Amycolatopsis sp. NBC_01488: one gene and its partner. The protein of the gene in region 1 interacts with the protein of each later gene in a pairwise test. Links are inferred from orthologs where the notes say so. Each region holds a gene or a part of one and is shown on either strand. Other genes may lie near its edges.

The links. The genes of interacting proteins can lie anywhere in the genome.
Region 2: the proteins of OG738_RS02335 (region 1) and sufU interact in binary tests that used the Escherichia coli proteins (3 or more experiments, as listed by UniProt). The link is inferred for Amycolatopsis sp. NBC_01488 from one-to-one orthologs.

The regions. Positions count from the first base shown.
Region 1 is NZ_CP109434.1:496,192-499,608, reverse strand. Bases 177-3,175 are described here. They hold OG738_RS02335 (cysteine desulfurase family protein), read left to right. Parts: upstream 177-1,077; coding sequence 1,078-2,274; downstream 2,275-3,175. Other genes in these bases: mnmA (tRNA 2-thiouridine(34) synthase MnmA), read left to right, coding at 2,279-3,175; OG738_RS02340 (helix-turn-helix transcriptional regulator), read left to right, coding at 177-1,081. In the rest of the region: more of OG738_RS02340, read left to right, coding at 1-176; more of mnmA, read left to right, coding at 3,176-3,370. UniProt on the Escherichia coli protein: Master enzyme that delivers sulfur to a number of partners involved in Fe-S cluster assembly, tRNA modification or cofactor biosynthesis. Catalyzes the removal of elemental sulfur from cysteine to produce alanine.
Region 2 is NZ_CP109434.1:8,767,834-8,771,251, forward strand. The notes cover bases 170-3,169. They hold sufU (Fe-S cluster assembly sulfur transfer protein SufU), read right to left. Parts: upstream 1,895-3,169; coding sequence 1,445-1,894; downstream 170-1,444. Other genes in these bases: lepB (signal peptidase I), read right to left, coding at 170-557; OG738_RS41175 (YnfA family protein), read right to left, coding at 587-922; OG738_RS41180 (metal-sulfur cluster assembly factor), read right to left, coding at 1,047-1,448; OG738_RS41190 (cysteine desulfurase), read right to left, coding at 1,891-3,169. In the rest of the region: more of lepB, read right to left, coding at 1-169; more of OG738_RS41190, read right to left, coding at 3,170-3,180; Fe-S cluster assembly ATPase SufC, read right to left, coding at 3,221-3,418. UniProt on the Escherichia coli protein: A scaffold on which IscS assembles Fe-S clusters. Exists as 2 interconverting forms, a structured (S) and disordered (D) form. The D-state is the preferred substrate for IscS.

The DNA of each region.
Region 1 (3,417 bases):
GCTCAAGGTCGTCGGCGACCAGGCGATCGCCGACGCCGTGACGAGCGTCGAGCTGCAACGGCTGGTCGAGCGCAGCGAGCCGGGCAGGGCGTTGGTGGTCGACGGCGTGCTCGGCGGGGTCGAACGCCGTCTTGTCCTCTTTTCGTCGATGCCGCCGGTCGGCAACGGCGCCGTGCTCGCCGTGGTGCCGGAGCAGGCGGAGCCGCCGACGGCGGAGCTGGAGCTTGCCGCGCGGCTGTGGCACATCCTCAGCACGGACGCGGGCCAGCGTGCGGCCGACCCGGGTCCGGAGGTCTTGGCCGGCAACCTCGCGGCGGCCACCGCGCGGGCGCAGGCGATCACCGACCTCGGCCAGACCCACGCGGCGACCCTGACCACGCTCCTCGCCGTGTTGCGCTCCGGACGTCTGTCCGACGCCGTCGCCCGCCGCACCGCGGTCGACCTGGCCACCGACGCGCTGCTCGAGCTGAAGGGTGTCGTCGATCGCGACCAAGCCCGTTCCGAAGAGCGGGCAGGCGCGGCGTTCGCCCAGCTCAGGAGCCAGCTCGCCGACCTGGTCCGCCACACCGAGGTCGACGTCGACCTGGTCGACCCGATCGGCGACGCACCGCTCCCGCAGGACATCGCCCACACCGCGCGGACGATGACCCGCGGCCTGGTGCTCGCCGCTCTGGACCGTCCGGCGACCACGCGGCTGCGGGCGTCCTGGCGGCAGGACGGCCCGGTGCTGAGGATCACGGTCCGCGACGACAGCCCCGAAGTCGCCGACGCGATCCCGGCCCGCGGCCTGACCGAGCGTCTCGCCGGAGGGCGAACGCGGGTTCAACACCTCGGCGGTGCAGCTGGCCGACTGGGTGGGGTCCGCTCTGCTCATCGGCCTGGGCGGCGTCCTGCTCGGCGCGGTGGGCTCGGTTCTCGACCCGGCGCCGGCGATGGCCCTGCTCACGGTCGCCTTGGTGGCCCTCGCGCTGCTGGGGGTCCGGCTGACCGGACGTTGGCCGTCGAAGGTGTGACAGCCCACTTCGTGGGCCAGGGTGGGCTTCGTCACGCGGTGGAGCGGACTACCCTGGTGGAGCGATGACCTATCTCGACCACGCGGCGACCACTCCGATGTTGCCCGAAGCCGTAACGGCGATGACCGAGGCGCTGTCCAACGTGGGCAACGCCTCCGCGTTGCATTCTTCGGGCCGTCGCGCTCGCCGGATGGTCGAGGAAGCCCGCGAAACCATCGCCGACGCTCTGGGCGCCCGCCCCTCCGAGGTGATCTTCACCGGCGGTGGCACCGAAAGCGACAACCTCGCGCTCAAGGGCATCTTCTGGGCCCGCCACGACGAGCAGGACCAGCGTCGCCGCCTCCTGGTCGGCGCCGCGGAGCACCACGCCGTGCTCGACACCGTCGAATGGCTCGAATCGCACTGCGGCGCCGAGATCACGCTGCTGGAAGTCGACAGTCAGGGCCGCGTTTTGCCCGATACCCTGCGCACCGCCATCGCCGCGGATCCCGAAAGCGTGGCGCTGGTGACGGTGATGTGGGCCAACAACGAGGTCGGCACCATCAATCCGATCGCCGAGCTGGCCGCCGTGTGCGCGGAGTTCGACATCCCGCTGCACACCGACGCGGTTCAGGCTGTCGGAGCCGTCCCAGTCGACTTCGCTGCCAGCGGCGCCGCCGCGCTGACCCTGACCGGGCACAAGCTCGGCGGCCCGTTCGGCGTGGGTGCGCTTCTGCTCGGCCGCGACGTCACGTGCGTGCCGTTGCTGCACGGCGGAGGCCAGGAGCGCAGCGTTCGCTCCGGCACCCTCGACGTTCCGGCGATCGTCGGGTTCGCGGCCGCGGTCCGAGCCAGCGTCGCGTCCCGAGCCGAATACGCCAAGCGTGTCGAGGAGCTCCGCGACGGCCTCATCGAAGTCATCCGCCGCGAGGTGCCCGACGCGATTCTCAACGGCGGAGACGGCGAGCGGCTGCCCAGCCACGCGCACTTCACGTTCCCCGGGTGCGCCGGCGACAGCCTGCTGATGCTGCTCGACGCCAAGGGCATCGAATGCTCGACAGGCTCCGCCTGCACGGCGGGTGTCGCTCAGCCGAGCCACGTACTGCTTGCCATGGGCGCCGACCCCGCGGCAGCCCGGGGCTCCCTTCGGTTCTCCCTTGGCCACACATCCACCGCCGCGGACGTCGAGGCGGTGGCCGCCGAGATCGGTGGAGTCGTCACCCGTGCCCGTCAGGCCGGTCTGGCCGGAATGCGCAAGCAGACCCAGAAGCAAGAGGTGTAAGGCAATGCGGGTTTTGGCCGCGATGAGCGGAGGAGTGGACTCGGCGGTCGCCGCGGCGCGCGCCGTCGACGCCGGGCACGACGTCGTCGGCGTGCACTTGGCGCTGTCGGCCAAGCCCGGCACCTTGCGGACCGGGTCGCGCGGTTGCTGCACGATCGAAGACTCGCACGACGCCCGCCGCGCTGCTGACATCCTCGGAATTCCTTTCTACATCTGGGATTTCGCGGAGCGCTTCACCGAAGAGGTCGTCGAGACCTTCGTCGGCGAGTACGCCGCCGGGCGTACCCCGAACCCGTGTGTCACCTGCAACGAGAAGATCAAGTTCGAAGCTCTTCTCGAGAAGGCGATGGCGCTCGGCTTCGACGCGGTCGCAACAGGCCACTATGCCCGCCTCTCGGTGGTGGACGGCGTGCCTGAGCTGCGCCGTAGTGCCGACAGCGGCAAGGACCAGTCTTACGTGCTCGCTTCCCTCACCGCCGAGCAGCTCAGCCACGCCATGTTCCCCCTTGGCGACTCCTGGAAGACCGAGGTGCGGGCCGAAGCTGAGCGACGCGGTCTGTCCGTCGCCAACAAGCCGGACAGCCACGACATCTGCTTCATCCCGGACGGCGACACCAAGAAGTTCCTGGAGAACCGCCTGGGCCAGCGCCCTGGTGAGCTCGTCGACGCGGAAACCGGCGCGGTGCTCGGCCGGCACACCGGAGTGCACGGATTCACCGTCGGACAGCGCAAGGGGCTCGGGATCGAAGCTCCGGCGCCCGACGGCCGTCCTCGGTACGTCCTGTCGCTCGAGCCGGTTTCCGGGTCCGTCAAGGTCGGATCCGCGGAAGGGCTCGGGATCAAGGTGATCGAGGCTGATCGCGCGATCTGGCCCAGTGGCGAGCCGCTGACCGAACCGACGGAATGCGTGGTGCAGGTCAGGGCTCACGGAGGCATCGTGGACGCGGTCGCCGACGTCGACTCCGACACCATGACGGTGCACCTGCGTGAGCCGCTGCGCGGGGTGGCCCCGGGCCAGGTCGTCGTGCTCTACCGGCCGGATGTCGAGGGCGGGGACATCGTCCTCGGCAGCGCGAAGATCTCGGGCACGCGCTGACCTTCGATCACTGCCGTGGCTTCCGGCGGCTTCGGTTCGCTCGCCAT
Region 2 (3,418 bases), 8.3 Mb from region 1 along the record:
GCGATCACGAGCCCGCTGATCCCGGAAGTCCGGACGACTCCGCGGAAACGCGAATCGTCGGCGTTCCCGCGCTGGTCGCCGAGCACGAACACCTGGCCGTCGTGCACCCGCGTGTCGAACGGCGTGGTGGCCAGCGGATCGTGCGCGTAGGCGCCCTGGCTGAGGTAGGTCTCGGCGACCGCCTTGCCGTTGACGGACAGGCCTCCGGCGGTGCAGCAGGCGACCGTGTCCCCGGCGACGGCGACGACCCGGAAAATGCTGGCGCCGGGCTGGCTCGGGGAGGCGTACGCGCTCCGGTCGAACATGACCACGTCCCCGCGGTGGACCTCCTCACCGCCGAGAACGCGCACGATGACCGAGTCACCCTGCTCCAGCGCGGGACTCATCGCCGAGCCGGGCACCCGGTAGGACCGGTAGCCGAAGACGACCGTGCCCAGGCCGTAGGCCGCGGCCCCGAATCCCAGCAGGGTCACGACGATCCACACCACGAGCACCCGGGAGACCCGGCGGCGCTTCGGCGGTTCCGGCGGCGCGGGCGGGAATACGAATTCGGTCACGGTGATCTATCGGCGGGCCACCGGGCTCGTTACCCCGTCCGTGGCGCGTACATGATGACCGCGACCCCGGCGAGGCACAGCAGCGCCCCGATGACGTCGTAGCGGTCCGGGCGGTAACCGTCCGCGACCATTCCCCAGGCCAGCGAGCCCGCGACGAACACGCCGCCGTACGCGGCGAGGATGCGGCCGAAGTGGGCGTCCGGCTGGAGTGTCGCCACGAAGCCGTACACGCCCAGTGCCAGGATTCCGCCGCCGATCCAGAGCCAGCCACGGCTTTCGCGGACGCCCTGCCAGACCAGCCACGCGCCGCCGATTTCGCAGACCGCCGCCGCGAGGAACAGGACGATCGAGCGCAGGACCACCACCCGGGGATACTAACTGCCGTGCCGTTCACGCTGAGTCATCGTCGTCGGCAACGCGACCTAACTCGCGGTCACCGGCGCCGGCAGCGGGCCACCCCGGAGGGTGACCCGCTCGATGTGCGAAAAGTCAGACGGTGAAGCCGAGGGCGCGCAGCTGCTCGCGGCCGTCCTCGGTGATCTTCTCCGGGCCCCACGGCGGCATCCAGACCCAGTTGATCCGGAAGTCCTTGACCAGGCCGCCGGAGGTCAGCGCGGCGGACGTCTGGTCCTCGATGACGTCGGTCAGCGGGCAGGCCGCCGACGTGAGCGTCATGTCGATCGTGGCCGTGTTGTCCGGTTCGACGCGGATGTCGTAGACCAGCCCCAGGTCGACGACGTTGATGCCGAGCTCCGGGTCGACGACGTCGCGCATGGCTTCCTCGACGTCCTCGAGCTTGGCGAGGTCGAGGTCCTGCGTGGCGGTGGTCTCGGCGTCGAGGTCGGCGGCGGTCCGGCCCTCGCGAGCGTCGGTGGCGGTGTCTTCGGTCATGCTTTCTCAGCTCCACTGGTGGTCCGGGCGACGGCGTCCTTGAAAGCCATCCAGCCGAGGAGGGCGCACTTGACGCGGGCGGGGTACTTCGCGACGCCCGCGAAGGCGATCCCGTCCTCCAGCACGTCCTCGTCCGGCTCGATCTTTCCCTTGCCCTGCATCAGCTCCACGAAGGCGTCCATGGTGGTGAACGCCTCCTCAAGCGTGTGGCCGACGACGAGATCCGTCAAGACCGACGTCGAGGCCTGGCTGATCGAGCAGCCCTGGCCGTCGTAGGAGACGTCGGCGACCTTCCCGTCGTCGAGCTTGACCCGCAGCGTCACCTCGTCGCCGCAGGTGGGGTTGACCTGGAACGACTCGGCGTCGAACGGGTCGCGCAGCCCGCGCCCGTGCGGGTTCTTGTAGTGGTCCAGGATGATCTCCTGGTACATGCTCTCCAGGTTCACTGAGCCACCCCGAAGAACTTCTGGGCCTCGCGCACACCCGCTACCAGCGCGTCCACTTCGGACAGCGTGTTGTAGAGGTAGAACGACGCGCGCACGGTCGCCTGCGCGCCACACGCGCGGTGCAGCGGCCACGCGCAGTGGTGGCCGACGCGGACGGCGATGCCGAGGCTGTCGAGCACCTGGCCGGCGTCGTGCGGGTGCACGCCGTCGATCACGAACGACACGGTCGCGCCGCGGTCCGCCAGGTCGGTCGGCCCGACGATCCGGACGCCCGGGATCGCGCCGATGCCTTCGAGGGCCGCCGCGGCCAGCTCGTGCTCGTGCGCGGCGATGCGGTCCATGCCGATGGCCGAGAGGTAGTCCACGGCCGCGCCGAGGCCGATGGCCTGCGACGTCATCGGCACGCCGGCCTCGAACCGCTGCGGCGGCGGCGCGAAGGTCGAGCCCTCCATGCGGACCATCTCGATCATCGACCCGCCGGTGAGGAACGGCGGCATGGCCGACAGCAGCTCAGTGCGACCGTAGAGGACACCGATCCCGGACGGGCCCAGCATCTTGTGCCCGGAGAACACCGCGAAGTCGACGCCCAAAGCGTGGAAGTCCACCGGGAAGTGGGGCACCGACTGGCAGGCGTCGAGCACGGTCAGCGCGCCGACGGCCTTGGCCTTCTCGACGAGCAGCGAGACCGGGTTGACCGTGCCGAGCACGTTGGACTGGTGCGCGAACGCGACGACCTTGGTGCGCGGCGTGATCAGTTCGTCCACATCGGACAGATCAAGGCGCCCCTCGGGGGTCACCTTGAACCACTTCAGCGTCGCCCCGGTGCGCTGGCACAGCTGCTGCCACGGCACGAGGTTCGCGTGGTGCTCCATCTCGGTGATGACGATTTCGTCGCCCGGGCCGACCACGAAACGCGAAGCTTCGGGACCGGCCGTGGCGGCGTTGCTCATCGAGTACGCGACGAGGTTGATGCCCTCGGTCGCGTTCTTGGTGAACACCAGTTCCTCGGGGTCGGCGCCGACGAACTCCGCGATCTTCGCGCGCGCGGACTCGTAGGCGTCGGTGGCCTCTTCGGACAGCTGGTGCGCGCCGCGGTGGACCGCGGCGTTCGACGTGAAGACGTAGTCGCGTTCGGCATCGAACACCTGCGTCGGGCGTTGGGAGGTCGCCCCGGAGTCCAGGTACACCAAGGGTTTCCCGTCACGGACAGTGCGCGACAGGATGGGGAAGTCGGCCCTCAGGGCCGCCACGTCCAGTGGCAAAGAGCTGGCCGAGGTGGTGGTCATCGGGCCGACTCCTCTCATTCTCGGTGTGTACTGGCGAAAGTCAGAGCGCCGCGGGCTCGGGCTTGCCCACGTACTTGACGTAGCCGTTCTCCTCCAGCTCGTCCGCCAGCTCCTTGCCGCCCGACTCGACGATCTTGCCGCCGGCGAAGACGTGCACGAAGTCCGGCGTGATGTGCCGCAGGATCCGGGTGTAGTGCGTGATCAGCATGACGCCGACCTCGCTCGAAGCCTTGTACGC